Regions from separate parts of the Mesorhizobium sp. WSM4840 genome, predicted to be linked through region 3. Evidence: predicted binding sites of a transcription regulator. Region 3 holds the regulator's gene; each other region holds the start of a gene.
What was found. Region 3 encodes LexA, which represses DNA repair genes until DNA is damaged. Its sites were predicted from a motif close to TGTTCNNNNTGTGTTCNG; they were not measured.
Positions count from the first base shown of each region.

Region 1: the regulator LexA is predicted to act here: its motif matches at 3,100-3,117, upstream of AC0L3I_RS30265 (YifB family Mg chelatase-like AAA ATPase).
Region 2: the regulator LexA is predicted to act here: its motif matches at 2,642-2,659, upstream of dinB (DNA polymerase IV).

Region 1 covers NZ_JBVVQD010000032.1:64,430-69,757, forward strand. The annotation lists gene AC0L3I_RS30250 (2-dehydro-3-deoxygalactonokinase) at 1-924, opposite strand, end outside; gene AC0L3I_RS30255 (SDR family NAD(P)-dependent oxidoreductase) at 921-1,688, opposite strand; gene gshB (glutathione synthase) at 2,087-3,028, shown strand; gene AC0L3I_RS30265 (YifB family Mg chelatase-like AAA ATPase) at 3,210-4,742, shown strand; gene AC0L3I_RS30270 (malate synthase G) at 4,816-5,328, opposite strand, start outside.
Region 2 covers NZ_JBVVQD010000013.1:156,175-161,502, reverse strand. The annotation lists gene AC0L3I_RS18970 (DUF1326 domain-containing protein) at 1-300, shown strand, start outside; gene AC0L3I_RS18965 (DUF2182 domain-containing protein) at 309-1,217, shown strand; gene dinB (DNA polymerase IV) at 1,344-2,585, opposite strand; gene AC0L3I_RS18955 (GNAT family N-acetyltransferase) at 2,916-3,374, opposite strand; gene AC0L3I_RS18950 (hypothetical protein) at 3,498-3,866, opposite strand; gene AC0L3I_RS18945 (hypothetical protein) at 4,078-4,380, shown strand; gene AC0L3I_RS18940 (XRE family transcriptional regulator) at 4,669-5,328, opposite strand, start outside.
Region 3 covers NZ_JBVVQD010000005.1:164,009-169,336, reverse strand. The annotation lists gene gltX (glutamate--tRNA ligase) at 1-593, opposite strand, end outside; gene AC0L3I_RS09820 (ComEC/Rec2 family competence protein) at 696-3,152, shown strand; gene lexA (transcriptional repressor LexA) at 3,146-3,883, opposite strand; gene AC0L3I_RS09810 (molybdopterin molybdotransferase MoeA) at 3,988-5,193, opposite strand; gene moaC (cyclic pyranopterin monophosphate synthase MoaC) at 5,196-5,328, opposite strand, start outside.

The DNA.
Region 1 (5,328 bases), on a different contig from region 3:
CATGCCATTTTCACGCGCCGCCTCGATCAAGCCGGCACGCACTGCCTCTTCGGCATCGACGGCTCTCACCGCAAGTCCGGCAAGACCGAGCGCCTCAGTATAGAGCGTGCCGAGCGCGCCGGAAGCGACCAGCACGACCGACCCGCCTTTGGCATAACGGCGGCTGGCCGACGCGATCTCGCCGCCGATCAGCAGGCCGGACAGGCAAGCAGCGGCATCGTCGGGGTTCAGGTCCTGCAGCAGGCCCGCGGCGCGGATCGAGAACAGCCTCGACGTGACATCGCCGCCCTCAGCCAGCGCTTGCTCGCACCAGCGCCGGAAAAACGGATTGCCTGCTGCAACCGGCTGGGGCTGCTCGCCAAGCGAATGGCGCAGGATCGAATGCGCCGCCAGCACCGAAAACAGCTCCCCGGTCGGCCAGGTGCCAAAACCGGTAACGCCGCCGTCCTCGACCAGCACCCATTTCGAATGGGTGCCGGGCATGCAGACGAGATGGTGGCCTTTTGCCGGCAAACCGGCGCCGGCAAGCTGCGTTTCCTCGCCGCGCATGACGTCAGGCGCGTCGGCCTGGCGCTGGGCCAGGCCCGGCACGATGCGGATGTCGCGGCGCTGGCCGGGGACGCGCGCAGCACCGGCAAGGATGGCACCGATCGGCGCCGGCACGGTGACATAGGGCGCCTCGAGCCAGCCCTGGCGCGATCCGGCCATGCCGCAGACGATGACGGGCATCGCTTCCGGCGCGCCCATCGCCGCCAGATGTCCTTCGAGGACGGTCGAAAACCCGGCGGCTTGCGCGGTGATCAGCCCGTCGTCGCCGCGGCGCTCGGCAAGCACGTTTCCGGCCTCATCGACCAGCCAGACCCTGAGACGGGTCGTGCCCCAGTCGACGGCGGCCACAGAAGGCACGTTGCTCGCTGAGTTCACAGGAAGCCCCCATCGACGATCAGCATCTGTGCGGTCAGCATCCGCGAAGCGTCCGACGCCAGGAACAGCACCGTGCCGACAATGTCTTCCGGCTGCATCACCTGCTTGATGCATTGCTTGGCAATATGGGCGGCGAGCGCCTGTTCGGTGACCCAGAGCTGCTTCTGCCGCTTGGTGATCACCCAGCCCGGTGCGATCGCATTGACGCGAATGCCGTCGGCGCCGAGCTTGCCGGCAAGCCCCTTGGTCAGGCCGACGATGCCGGCCTTGGCGGCGGTATAGGCCGGCATGTCGGGGTGGTTGATCAGAAACGACGTCGACGTGAAGTTGATGATCGAGCCGCCGCCGGCGCGCTTCATGCCCGGCGCTACCGCCTGGGCGGTGAAGAAATGCGGACGCAGGTTGACCGCCTGGTTGTTGTCCCAGAACTCCACCGTGACGTCTTCCACCGCGTGGCGATCGTCAAGGGCTGCATTGTTGACCAGCACGGTGACGTCGCCATGGGCTTCGGCCGCCTTGGCGGCTGAAGCCCGCAGCGCCTCGATGTCGCGTATGTCCGTCTTGAGATAGAGAGGCCGTCGGCCGAGATCCTTCTCGATGCGGTCGGCCAGCGCCAGGCTCGGGCCGTCGGCGATGTCGATGAAGGCGACCTTTGCCCCCTGGCGTGCAAAACCCTCGGTCAGCGCCGCACCGATGCCGGAACCGCCGCCGGTGATCAGCACCGAAGCACCTTCAAGGTCGGCAAAGCGTGCCGATGGCATCATTTTTTTCTCCCTGCGCATGACCCCGAAAATCGGTTTCGATTTTCGGAAAGGATCGTGCGCAAAAGTGCTACAGCGTCCTTTGCGCGTCCAAAAAGGACGCGCGGCGCAGTAGGCTCAGTCGGCGCGCATCCTAGCCAGCCCGGTCGGGGGAGCAAGGGAGAAAAACCGATTCCCCAGGCTTATGTCAGACAAAAAGGCGATCACGCCCACTACGCGTCCTCGCAGCGGCGGCCAACCCCACGAAGGCATCGAGCGCACGCACAGCCTCGCTTTGTCTGCAACTGACCGACTGACGTCCAGCTTGCAGCAGGCAATCCTCAAAATCTCGCGATTGGCAGATGACCGGGGAGGTTGTAAGGGCAAGCACAGCTGCCCATCCGATCCGCCGGAGATCCGCCATGCCTTTGAAAATCGCCATCCAGATGGACCACATCTCCACCGTCTCGATTGCCGGCGACACGTCTTTCGCGCTTTCGCTGGAAGCGCAGCGGCGCGGCCACCAGCTGTTCCATTATACGCCCGACCGCCTATTGCTGCGCGGCGGCAAGGTGTTTGCCCGCATCGAGGAAATGCAAGTCCGCGATGAGAAGGGCAATCACTATTCACTCAGCGAAGAAGTCCGCACCGACCTGTCGGAGATGGACGTCATCCTGCTCAGGCAGGATCCGCCGTTCGACATGAACTACATCACCTCCACGCATATCCTTGAGCGCATCCATCCCCGGACGCTGGTGGTCAACGACCCGGCCTGGGTGCGCAACAGCCCGGAAAAGATCTTCGTCACCGAATTTCCCGACCTGATGCCGGAAACGCTGATCACCAAGGACCCGCTGGAGGTCGCCGCCTTCCGCAAGGAGTTCGGCGACATCATCGTCAAGCCGCTCTACGGCAATGGCGGCGCCGGCATCTTCCACCTGCACGAGGCCGACCGCAACCTTGCCTCGCTGCTCGAGATGTTCGGGCAGTTGTTCCGCGAGCCTTACATCGTGCAGCGCTATCTGAAGGAGGTGCGCGCCGGCGACAAGCGCATCATCCTGATCGACGGTGAGCCGGTCGGCGCCATCAACCGGGTGCCGGCCGAGACTGATTCACGCTCCAACATGCATGTCGGCGGCCGCGCCGAAAAAACCGAATTGACGGAGCGCGAACGCGAGATCTGCGCCCGCATCGGCCCGTCGCTGAAGGAGCGCGGCTTTATCCTCGTCGGCATCGACGTGATCGGCGACTACATGACCGAGATCAACGTGACGTCGCCGACCGGCGTGCGCGAGGTGCAGCGTTTTGGTGGCGCCGATATTGCGAGCCTGTTCTGGGATGCGGTCGAGGACAAACGCAAGTAAGCGCACGCTTTGCGGAACAGTGTTTTTCCGACCCGTTAGCGCCGCGACGCCATCAGATTGTAGCGTCCAGTTGTTCCCGTAATGTTCTTGCCTTCGTGTGAAATCTGTGGTTGTTTCTGGTAAACGCCGTTCGCGGCATGATCGCATGGGCTTCGGGCGAGCCCATGTCCGGGGACAAAAAATGGTGGCAAGGGTTCGCACGGTCGCTTTCCAAGGCATTGAGGCCGTGCCGGTCGACGTGCAGGTGATGATCGCGCCGGGCAAGGTCAACATGCACATCGTCGGCCTCGGCGACAAGGCGGTGGCCGAAAGCCGCGAGCGGGTTCAGGCAGCGCTGCATGCGTCGGGCCTGTCGATGCCGTCCAAGAAGGTCACGGTTAACCTGGCGCCGGCTGACCTGCCCAAGGAAGGCAGCCATTACGATTTGCCGATCGCGCTCGGTCTGATGGCGGCATTGGGCGCCATTCCAGGCGACATGCTGTCCGGCTATGTCGTGCTTGGCGAGCTGTCGCTCGACGGCACCATCGCCGCGGTGGCCGGCGCGCTGCCGGCGGCGATCGGCGCCAATGCCGAAGGCAAGGGCCTGATCTGTCCTTTCGCCTGCGGCCCGGAAGCGGCGTGGGCCGGCAAGGATTTCGACATCCTGGCGCCACGCAGCCTGATCGCCATCGCCAATCATTTTCGCGGCACGCAGGTGCTGTCGCGGCCAGAAGCCGGCATCCATACCTCGGCGCGCGACCTGCCGGATCTCGCCGACATCAAGGGCCAGGAGACCGCCAAGCGAGCACTGGAAGTGGCGGCAGCCGGCGGCCACAATCTGCTGATGGTCGGACCGCCGGGATCGGGAAAATCGATGCTGGCGCAGCGGCTGCCGTCGATCCTGCCGCCGCTGGCGCCGAGGGAATTGCTCGAAGTCTCGATGATCGCATCAGTGGCAGGCGAACTCGGCGAGGGAAAACTGACCGACCGGCGGCCGTTCCGAGCGCCGCACCATTCGGCCTCGATGGCGGCGATGGTCGGCGGCGGCCTGCGCGTGCGGCCGGGCGAGGCCTCGCTTGCCCATCACGGCGTGCTGTTCCTCGACGAGTTTCCCGAATTCTCGCCGCAGGCGCTCGATGCGCTGCGCCAGCCGCTGGAGACCGGCGATTGCATGATCGCCCGCGCCAACCATCGCGTCACCTATCCGGCGCGCATCCAGCTGGTCGCGGCGATGAATCCGTGCCGCTGCGGCATGGCCGGCGAGCCGGGCTATCGCTGCCTGCGCGGCGACCGTTGCCGCACCGACTACCAGGCGCGCATTTCCGGCCCGCTGCTCGACCGCATCGATCTCCGGATCGAGGTGCCGGCGGTCTCGGCCAGCGATCTGATCCGGCCGGACCGGGCGGAGAAAAGTGCCGCGGTGGCATTGCGCGTGGCACGCGCCCGGACGATCCAGCGCGAGCGTTTCGAACGGCTCGGCGCGACCTCCGCCACCACCAACGCGCATTGCTCGCCCTCGGTCATTGAGGAGATCGCGATGCCGGATGCATCAGGCCTGTCGCTGCTCAGGGACGCCAGCGAAAAACTCGGCTTTTCCGCACGGGCCTATCATCGGGTGCTGAAAGTGGCGCGGACGCTGGCCGATCTCGAGGCGAGCGAGACGGTCGGCCGCATCCATCTGGCCGAGGCGATTTCCTACCGCATGAGCTCGGAGCGGATGGCGCAGGCGGCGTGACGTTTCCCTCCCCTTGAGGGGTGGGGGACGCCGAGCCTACCTCACCCGCCTCCTTAAAGGTTGAACCTTCGGGTCAGGCCGATGCACGTGCCTTCAGCTCCAGCCGCCGCGCGTGCAGTACTGGTTCGGTGTAGCCGTTGGGCTGGGTGCGGCCTTTGAAAACCAAGTCGCAGGCAGCGAGGAAGGCGATCGATTTGTCGAAGTCCGGCGCCATCGGCTGGTAGAGCGGATCGCCTGCGTTCTGGCGGTCGACGACGCCAGCCATGCGCTTCATCGTCTCCATCACCTGGTCCGAGGTGCAGACGCCATGATGCAGCCAGTTGGCGATGTGCTGCGAGGAGATGCGCAGCGTGGCGCGGTCCTCCATCAGGCCGATGTCATTGATGTCAGGCACTTTCGAGCAGCCGACGCCCTGGTCGATCCAGCGCACGACATAGCCCAGAATGCCCTGCGCGTTGTTGTCGAGCTCCTTCTGGATGTCTGCCTGAGACCAGTTCGGCCGCACCGCTACCGGCACCGACAATATGTCGTCGAGCTTTGCCTTGGGCCGGCTTTTCAGCGCCGCCTGCACGGCCTGAACGTCGAC
Region 2 (5,328 bases), on a different contig from region 3:
GTGACAAAAATGAATGAGCCGGTGTTCACGAAGATCGATCTCGACCTCGATATTGACGGCCGCAGGGGCCGCATCTTCGTCAAGGACTACATCGAAACGGTCGGCGAACCGATCCGCAACAAGGTGACGGGTGCGGACTCGCGCGCGCAGATCGTGTTGCCGAACGGCTTCGAATATGCGGTCGCCGAGATCGGCAGTGCTTCGAGCACAACCAGCGGCCCGGTTCAGGTGACCACGAAGGACAGTTACGGCCAGTTCGCGCGGCTGCATCTCAACAATCACGGGGTGGTGCGAGCCTGACGCCTCGCATGAACGGCGCGTCGCCACTGGAACGCCTGCTCAGACGCGACCGCGTCATCACGATTGCGGGCGTGGTGGCGCTGTGCCTGCTGGCCTGGCTTTACATCGTCGCCGGTGCAGGGCTCGGCATGAATGCGTGGGAGATGTCGAGGCTCGCGCTGTTCCCCCACCAGCAAACTGCCGGCGTGACCTCCGATATGCCCGGCATGGATATGTCTGGCATGAATATGTCTGGCATGGACATGCCCGGCATGGACATGAGCGCGATGGCCGCAGCGACGGAACCGCGGGTCTGGGGGGCCGCGAACTGGGCGCTGATGATCGCCATGTGGTGGGTCATGATGATCGCCATGATGTCGCCGAGCGCGGCGCCGACCATCCTGCTCTATGCGAGCGTGCATCGCCGTGCGCTCGCACAGGGCCAGATCCAGGACAAGCTCGCGCCCACCGGCGTATTTATGGCAGGCTACCTCCTGGTCTGGCTGGGGTTCTCCGTTGCGGCGACCGCGTTGCATCGGCTGCTCGAACGCGAAGCCTTCGCTTCCGCGACGCTGATGAGCTCACAAAGCCGCTGGCTTTCAGCCATCGTCCTGATCGCCGCGGGCCTCTATCAGCTCTCGCCGCTCAAGAACGCCTGCCTGTCGCATTGCCGGGCACCGACGGCGTTCCTTGCCCGACACTGGCGTCCCCACGCACTCGGCGCGCTGCGTTTGGGCGCACTGCACGGGGCGTTTTGTGTCGGATGCTGCTGGATGCTGATGGCGTTGTTGTTCGTGGGGGGCATCATGAACCTGGTGTGGGTTGCCGGGCTCGCCATTCTGGTGCTGGTAGAAAAGGCGTTTCCTGCCGGCCAGCGGGTTGGCCGGGCGGCCGGCATCGTCCTGATCGCCTGGGGCGGCGCAACGCTTTTGGTCTGACGACCAGAAGACGCAGAAAATTTGCGAGCGGGTGCTGCCCTATCCGGTTGATGCCAAAAACCGGTGCACAACGAACTGGATCCAAGAACGTCATTCCGGCGATTTGCGACCAAGAGTAATCGCGGCTCACAATTCCTTTTCGGCCAGTTCGCGAAACGCGTCGGGGACCGAGCGCGACTGCCCAAGCGCGACCGAGGCATAGCCGACCGCCTCCCAGCCGAAGCGGTCGCGGATCTTGTCGATGGCGCGGTCGGCGGTCCAGCGCGCCGCGCCCTTCCTGGTGCCGGGGCGGCGGCGGTCGTCGTCGAGGCCGAGCGGCAGTTCCAGCTGCAGGGCCGGTTGCTTTTCCAGATGCGAGACGGCGATCGCCAGCAGCGAGATGGTCTTCTCGTGCGGATGATCGGCAAGCACCTTGCGCACCAGCGCCTCGGCGATCTCGGCCAGCATCGCGGTTGCCGAAATCGGCTGGTCGAGCGTGATCGAGCGCGTCACCGAGCGCAGATCGGCAAAGCGAACGCGAACCGTCACGGTGCGGCCGGGTCGTGATTTCGCCCGCAGCCTGGTGGCGACCCTGTCGGCCAGATGCAGCAGCGCCGGCACGAAGATTTTTGCCTCGGCCGGCTTCCTGCCGAGCGCCGATTGTGCGCCGGCCGATCGCGCACGGCGCTGCGTCTCGAGCTTGCGCGGATCGCGGTTCCAGGCCAGCGCGTTGAGTTTTTCGCCCGCCGCCGGCCCGAGCAGGCGCTCCAGCGACCAGCCAGGCGTTTTCGCCAGCTCGCCGATGGTGTTGACGCCGATGCCGGCCAGCCGCTCCCTGGTCACCGGGCCGACGCCCCACATCAGCTCGACCGGCAGATCGTGGAGGAACTCCAGCTCATGGCGCGGATCGACCACCACCAGCCCGTCGGGTTTGGCCACTTGCGAGGCGATCTTGGCCAGGTGCTTGGTACGCGCCACGCCGACCGAGATCGGCAGGCCGAGCTCCGCCCGCACGCGGCGGCGGATGGTTGCGGCGATCTCGGCCGGCGGACCGAACAGATGGGTGCAGCCGGCGACGTCGGCGAACGCCTCGTCGATGGAGATCCGCTCGACCATCGGCGTGAAATCGCCAAGCACTTTGATGGCCGCGTCGCCGAGCCGCTGATAATCCTTGAAATGGCCGCCGACGAAAATCAGCCCGGGGCAGAGTTCCCGGGCGCGCCGCCCCGGCATGCCGCCACGCACGCCAAAGGCCTTGGCCTCGTAGGAAGCGGCCAGCACCACACCGCCGCCGACGGCGATCGGCTTGCCGCGCAGGGCCGGGTCGAGCAACTGTTCGACCGAGGCATAGAAGGCATCCAGATCCGCGTGGAGGATGTTGGCTTCCATCGGGCCCGTTCGCCCGCGGCGGTGCGAACGCCGCACTGTCTTGAGGTGGTTTTGTATGGAACGTAAAGAGAACATTGTGGGTGGATTGTCAAGGAGCGTGGGGGGTAATCGCTTCAGGTTGCGCTGCCCCTCATCGCCCTGCCGGGCACTTCTCCCCGTATAGGGACGGGGAGAAGGACAGCCTTCGCAAAGGGTTTCGCCAATCTCCAGCGTTGCAGAAAAGGGTGCCGGGGTTGCGGACAGCCCCCTTTGCCCCGTCACTATACGGGGAGAAGGTGCCGGCAGGCGGATGAGGGGCAGCGCCGACTTCGGCAATCAGCCGATCGAGCGCTACAGCGCCATCTTATAGCCGAGATGGCTGGCGGTGAAACCGAGGCCCTCGTAGAAAGCGTGCGCCTTCCGTCGGCTCTTGTCGGTCGTGAGCCGAACGAAGCTGCAGTTGCGTGCACGGCATTCTTCAACCGCCCATTCGATCATCTGCTTGCCGACGCCGCGAGACCGCCATTGCCGGGCGACGCGAACACCTTCGATCTGGCCACGCCAGGCGCCTTTCCTCGAAATGCCCGGGATGAAGCTGAGCTGCAGGGTTCCGACCACTTGTCCGGCTTCGACGGCCACCGCTAGCAGCTGGTTGGGATCGGCTTCGATTGCTCGGAACGCATCGAGGTAGGACGGCGCGAGCGGCGTCGACGGGTCCTCCCGACCAGCACCGAGCGCATCGTCGGCAAGCAGTGCGACAATCGCCGGCAGATCGTGCGCTTGCGCGCGACGGAATTTGATCTCGCTCATCGAGTGGACATACGGTGTGGATTTGGTGACGGCAAGTGCGGTCCAGCTATGCGCGACAGGCGCGTCGCGGTGCGGGCGACCGGCGCCAGGCATTCGCGGCTGATGGCGTCTGCGACCTCCAGCTTACGCCGCCTGCCGTGCCCAGAGGCGGTGGCCGTAGCGGCGGAAGAAGCGCGCCAGGAGCCGCTGCTGCCTGGCGCGGGCGAGATCGGCGCCGCGCCTTTCCTGGCGCCAGCGCGGCATGTTGCGGAACAGCGCAATGAAGCGGGCGGCGTCCTCGAGCGCCTCCTCGGCCGACTGCGCCGGGCGGATCGCCGCCAGGAACTGCGCCTCGCCATGCTTCAGCCGGTCGACGATCGCTTTGCGCTGGTCATGGCCCAGACGGCCCTTGCCTATGCCGTCGTGGCGGATGGCGGCGAAGGACGCCAGCATGGCCGGGCTGTCGCCAGTATAGCCGCAATCGCGGGCGAACTGGGCGGAGAGAGCGTCCATCTTCGTCTCCTTGTTGGCGGCCGCGACGGATGCCCGGTCCTGCCGCCTATCCGATAGTCCGCGGCGGCGTTATCCGTCGATACAGATATATAAGCATAACTCAAAAATAGACGCAAGTTAAACTTTTGCACGGTGTGAGCGGAACTGACTCGACTCTTCGGGAAAAACCCCTAATGATGTGAACAAAACAGGAACTGAGGCACTAGGGACGATGGCATTGCCGGGCAAGGAAGCGACGATCGCCGAGGTCGTCTCGATCGCGGTCGAGTGTATCGATTGCGGCCGCAACAGATGGTGGAAGCCGGCGGAGCTGAAGCGCTTCGGGGTGACCGCGCAGACGCCGCTGGCGGCGCTTTCGGGGCGCCTTCGCTGCTCGGCCTGCCGCGCCGACGGGCTGCCGGGCGCGGCGATCTCGATCCAGGCGGCGTTCATCGACGAGCAGCAGCAGCGCCGCGCCGAAGCGCGAATGCTTGGCGAGCGCGAGATTCCGCTGGAGAGATCCAGGCGGGCTTGATGGCGGAGACGCCCTCTCCCCGCAGGGCAGGGCTATCGCAGGTGGAAAGCCGAGGCTTTCGCTCTATGATGTACCCCCACCCCTAACCCCTCCCCACAAGGGGGAGGGAGACTTCCGTTGGCGCTGACCTCGGCAAATTGCCTGCCTTTCGGCGCCAAGGGGAAGTAAAGGCGCGCGGCAGCGTTCCCTCCCCCTTGTGGGGAGGGTTAGGGGGGTCCATCTTCGCAAGAATCCAAATGCGATTGCCCTGCCCCACAGGGGGAGAAGGGAGCGCGCTCCGCCGCCGCCCTAGTACCCCAGCAGTTCCTTGAGCGGGATGACGCGCCAGACGTGCTGGATTGCGTAGCGGTTGAAGGTCAGCGTCTTCGGCGGATTGTACTGCTCGACGACCAGCTCGGCGGCGGTGCGCTTAACCAGTTTTTTGATGAAAGCCTTGCCGTTGCGCTCGTGTTCCTCGGGGAACATCTCGATCACCACGTGGTCGCCGGGCACGGCGTCGCGGCCGCCGCAATAGAGCATCTCGCCGGGCTCGTAGCGCGGCACCATCGAGTCGGAGAGCACATGCAGCGCGAACACCTTGCGCAAATGGGCGATGCCGGGCGGACGCTGGACATAGCCGGCGACCTCGCCGTTGAAGGTGAAGTCGCCGTCGTCGCCGCCGACCGCCGCACCGAGAAGCTCGATGTCCATCGGGCCGGCGGGCAGGGGGGCGGCGTCGGTGACGATCTCGGCGTCGGCGACATTGTCGGCGTCGTCGAGGAAGACGACTTCGCCCTTGCCGAGCGCCACCGGGTCGACGCGCAGGAAGGCGGCGGTCTTCAGCAGGTTCTCGGTTTTTGGCAGGTTGCGGCCGGTTTCCCAATTGCCGACGGCGGCGACGTCGGTGTCGTTGTGCTCGGCAATGTGGCGCATCACCAGGCCGCGCTGCTTGCGCGCTTTGCGGATCGC
Region 3 (5,328 bases):
GTGATGCCCATGTCGTGGTCGTCGACGACGACGGCATGCATATAGGTCGGATTGCCGTCCGAGCGCAGGATGATGAAATCGTCGAGATCCTTGTTGGAGAAGCGGACTTCGCCCTGCACGAGATCATGCACCACCGTCTCGCCGTCGGCCGGCGCCTTGATTCGGATCGCGCCCTTGGCGCCGGCTGGCGCCTCGGACGGGTCGCGGTCGCGCCAGCGGCCGTCATAGCGGGGAGGCAAGCCCTTGGCCCGCGCGCTCTCACGCATCGCTTCCAGTTCAGCCGGCGTAGCGTAGCAGTAATAGGCCTTGCCCATGCGCACCAGTTCCTCGGCGACCACGCGGTGGCGCGGCGCGCGCTCGAACTGCGATACCGGCTCGCCGTCCCAGGTGAGGCCGAGCCAGGAGAGTCCGTCGAGGATGGCGGCGGTTGCCGCATCGGTCGAACGCTCACGATCGGTGTCCTCGATGCGCAGCAGCATCGTGCCGCCGGTGTGTTTCGCATACAGCCAGTTGAACAGCGCCGTGCGCGCGCCGCCAATATGCAGGAAGCCGGTGGGCGAGGGGGCGAAACGGGTGACGACCTTGTCGGACATGGAACTCTCAGGCAAGCGCAGGAAGCGGATGTGATTGCGCGGACTTTCGCGCGTCGCGCGTTCATGTAGCATAGGAGGTCAAGGGCGCAAGGGGCAGACCCGATGGCTGGACCAGGCCGCGGCGCGGACAAGAGCGAGGGCACGACCACAAGCGTCAGCGAACGATCGCTGTTTGCCGACGTTCCCCACGCCGAGCCGCTACCCGTTTCGCTGCCTGCGTCGCACCCGGGCATTCAGCCCCTTTCGCCGGACCGCGCCGCGCCAACACCGGCTCCAACACCCGGGCCTGTCATTCGTTTCCGCCGACAGCTTAGCCATCTTTCACCATCCGGTATCCGCAACAGCGTGGCCTCGGCAGCCGGCCTGGAACTAGACCGCGGCGTCGCCTTTCTGCTGGTGCCGGTTTTTCTGGCATGCGGGGTGATCGTCTATTTTTCGCTTGCCGTCGAACCGGACTTTCCGCAGCCTATTGCCGTCGTGGTCCTCACGGCATTGTGTGCGGCAGTGACACGCTCATGGCGCAAAACGCATCTGTGCTTCATGGCAGCGTTGCTGTGCGCACTCGGGCTACTCGCCGCCAAGGTTGAAACCTGGCGCGTGGGAACGCAGATGCTCGGCTCGGAAATCCAGACCCAGCTCACCGGCCGTGTCGTTAGGCTCGATCAGATGGCGAACGGCCGGATCAGGCTGACCATCGACGTGATGTCGACCGCCCGGCCGACACTGCGTTATGCGCCGGAACGTGTCAGGGTTTCGGCACGCAAAATTCCCGCTGAGATGACCGCAGGCTCGGTGGCAACCGGCTATGTGAGGCTTCTGCCTCCGACTGGCCCGGTTAGGCCGGACAGTTATGACTTCTCCTTCGACAGCTATTTCGCCGGTATCGGTGCCAGTGGCTTTTTCCTCGGCAATCCGAAGATCGTCGTTTCCGAAGATGCACCGTTCGCCGCGCGCATTTCTTCCTCGATCGAAAAGGCGCGTGAAACCATCGCCGACCATATCAGGGACAGCATCGGTGGCGCCGAGGGGGAGATTGCCGCCGCGCTGATCGTCGGCGTGCGTGCCGGCATTCCCGAAGAGATAAACGAATCGATGCGGCGCACCGGCATCTACCACATCATCTCGATTTCCGGCCTGCACATGGCGCTTGTCGCCGGCACCATCATGGGATTGCTGCGCGGCGCCTTTGCGCTGGTTCCCGATTTTTCGTCGCGCCGGCCGGTCAAAAAATATGCGGCTGCTGCCGCACTCGTTTCCATCGCTGCCTATCTGATTTTTTCCGGTATCGTGGTCGCGGCTGAACGCAGCTTTATCATGCTGGCGGTAATGCTTGTCGCCGTGCTGTTCGACCGGGCGGCACTCACCATGCGCAATCTGGCGATTTCGGCCATCGCCGTCATCGTCGTGTCGCCGCACGAGGTGGTCGGCCCAAGCTTCCAGATGTCCTTCGCCGCGACCGCTGCTCTCGTGGGCGCCTATGCCGGCTGGTCCGACTATCGTGCCGACAAGGCCACCGCGCCGCCACAGCGACGGTCAACGATCGCTTTCGTCACGCGAAAACTTGCCGCTGGGACAGGTACCATCGCAATGACCTCCATCATTGCCGGCAGCGCCACCGCACTCTTCGCCATCTGGCACTTCCAGCGCGTCTCGCCGCTCAGCCTGTTCGCCAATCTGGCCGTCATGCCGATCGTCACGGTCGTGATGTTCCTGGCCGTCGTCAGCGCCTTGGCAATGCCGTTCGGCTTCGACGGCCCTTTCCTATACATGATGGGCAAGGGGCTGACGGCCATGATTGCAATATCGGGATGGATCTCCGAGCGGTCGCCGGTCGATGCCGTCGGGCTGATCTCGTTGCAGTCGGTTCTGCTGGTGACGGCCGCCCTGGTCATCGCCACGATGGCAACGACATGGTTGCGGCTTGCGGCACTTCCCTTTGCGCTCGCCGGCCTGCTGACGATTTCCGAGACGCGCACCCCCGACGTGCTGATTTCGGAAGATGCGCATCTGGTGGCGCTGCCGATCGGCGGCGGCGAACTTGCCGTCAACCGGGTGCACTCGAACGAATTCACCACCGACAACTGGAAACATGCGCTGGTTTCAGCGACCATTGTCGAGCCGGAGACATTCGAAAAAGGAGACGTGCGGTTCGACATCGTCGACCCGGCCGACCTGCCGCCGGGAGCGCCCTTCTACTGCACTGCCGGCCTGTGCCTCGCCCGGCACCAGTCCGGCGCGATCATCGCGCTCGCCGACGACCGCAAAACCGCACGGCCAGCCTGTGCCTTTGCGGATTTGATCGTCATCGATGATGCCACAGCCTATTATAATCCCTGCCGCAATCCGCTGGTTCTCGTCGTCACCAAACGGCAGCTCGCTCGCATGGGCAGTGCCGCCGTCTTTTTCGATCCGCTATCTGCGACGACGCGCGCAGAAATCCGTTTTGCCGTCAGACAGCCCTATAGGCCTTGGCATGAGCAGCGGAGATTTTCGCGCGAGGCGAGGGGCCTGCCGCCATACCGCAGGGCCGAGAAACCCAAAAAGCCTGCCGTTCAGTAACGCCGGATCAGTCCGACGAGCTTGCCTTGCACCTTGACCCTGTCCGGCCCGAAGATGCGCGTCTCATAGGCCGGATTGGCGGCTTCCAGTGCGATCGAGGCACCTTTGCGGCGGAACCGCTTCAGCGTCGCTTCCTCGTCGTCGACCAAGGCGACGATGATCTCGCCAGGCTGGGCGGTGTCGGCGTTGCGGATGATGACCGTGTCGCCGTCGAAAATGCCGGCCTCGATCATCGAGTCACCCTTGACCTCCAGCGCGTAGTGCGTGCCGCCGGTGATCATGTCCGGTGGTACCGAAATCGAATGCGTCTGGTGCTGGATGGCGTCGATCGGCACACCGGCAGCGATGCGGCCCATCACCGGTATGGAGATGGTGGCAACGACGTCGTCGTCATTGCCGGCTGCGGGCATGCGCGAAGGCGCCGGCTTGATCTGTCGTCCGAGGCTGCCCTGCCCAAGGCTGCCCTGAATGACGCTTGGCGAGAATTTGCGCGCCGCATTGAGGCCGGGCGCGATCGAATCGGGCAGGCGCAGCACCTCCAGCGCGCGGGCGCGGTTGGGCAGGCGGCGAATGAAACCGCGCTCCTCCAGTGCAGTGATCAGCCGATGGATCCCCGACTTCGAGGCGAGGTCGAGCGCTTCCTTCATCTCGTCGAACGAGGGCGGAATGCCGCTTTCCTTCAGCCGCTCGTGGATGAACATCAGCAGTTCATGTTGTTTGCGTGTCAGCATCGCGACCCCCAACAGAATCAGAAAAACAAACCCAGAACAAACACTATCTGTTCCAGTTGTGTTCCGCAACCGTTTAAAATTTAATGAATGTGTTGACGTTTTGTTCAGCGTAGCATCAGCACGCTGCACGCGGCGCCCGTCGCGGCTGGGGGAGCGAACGGCTCGCGCACGATCAGCCCGTTGGCGTCGGCCAGCATTTTGAGCATCGAGGAATCCTGGATGCCGAACGGGGTCGCCAGCAGCGTGCCGGCTTCTTCGCTAACCACGGCGCGTACATAGTCCTGCCTGAGATCGTTGGCCGGCATGGCGGCGCCGAGCCGCGCCTGACGCATGTCCTGCCGGAAGGCGCGGCCGCCGAGCCGCGCAAGCAGCGGCGTCAGAAAGAGCTGCGTGCAGACCAGGCTCGCCACCGGATTGCCAGGCAGGCCGATGCAGCGGATGTCACCCAGCCGCCCGAACATCAGCGGCTTGCCGGGCCGCATGGCGATTTTCCAGAAATCGAGCGTCATGCCTTCACCGGTCAGCACGTCATGGACCAGGTCATGGTCGCCGACCGAGGCGCCGCCCAGCGTGACGATGACGTCGGCGCCTGCGTCGACCGCTTGTTTCACCAGCGTGGCGATCGCCTCCTTGCGGTCGGGGGCGATGCCGAGATCGAGCGCGCTGGCGCCGACCGAGCGGGCCGCGGCGGCGACGCCATAGGCATTGGACGAGATGATCTGGTCGGGGCCAAGGTCGCTGCCCGGCGGCAGCAATTCGTCGCCGGTGGCGATGATGGCGACCAACGGCCGTTTCACCACGCTGACCTGCGGGTGGTTGGCCGACGCCGCCAGCGACAATGCCGCCGGATCAAGCGGGCGGCCTTTCTCCAGCAGGACGTCGCCCTTCGAGAAATCGAGCCCGAGGCGGCGGATGTTGCGGCCTTCAACCGTCGACGCGGTCACTTCGATGCTGCCGCCGCCGAGGTCGCGGACATTCTCCTGGATGACGATGGTGTCCGCGCCTGCAGGAAGCGGCGCGCCGGTGAAGATGCGCACGGCCTGCGCCGGGCCGACTGTTCCGGCAAAGCCGCGTCCGGCCGGCGCCATGCCGATCACCGAAAGTCTTGCGGGCACGGATGCGACATCCTCGGCCCGCACGGCATAGCCGTCCATGGCGGACGCGTTGAACGGCGGCTGGGTGCGGAGCGCCAGGAGCGGCTCCGCCAGCACGCGGTCGGCGGCGTCCATCAGGGCGACGCTTTCAGCCTGCAAGGGCGCAGCATCCTCAAGCAGGCGCTCGAGCGCCTCGGCGACCGGAAGCAGTGCCATTATTAGCCTGCCCCCTTGGCATCCGCCTTGTAGTCGCCGGATTTGCCGCCGGTCTTTTCCGCCAGCCTGATGCCCGAGATCACCATGGCGCGGTCGACCGCCTTGGCCATGTCATAGATGGTCAGGCAGGCGACC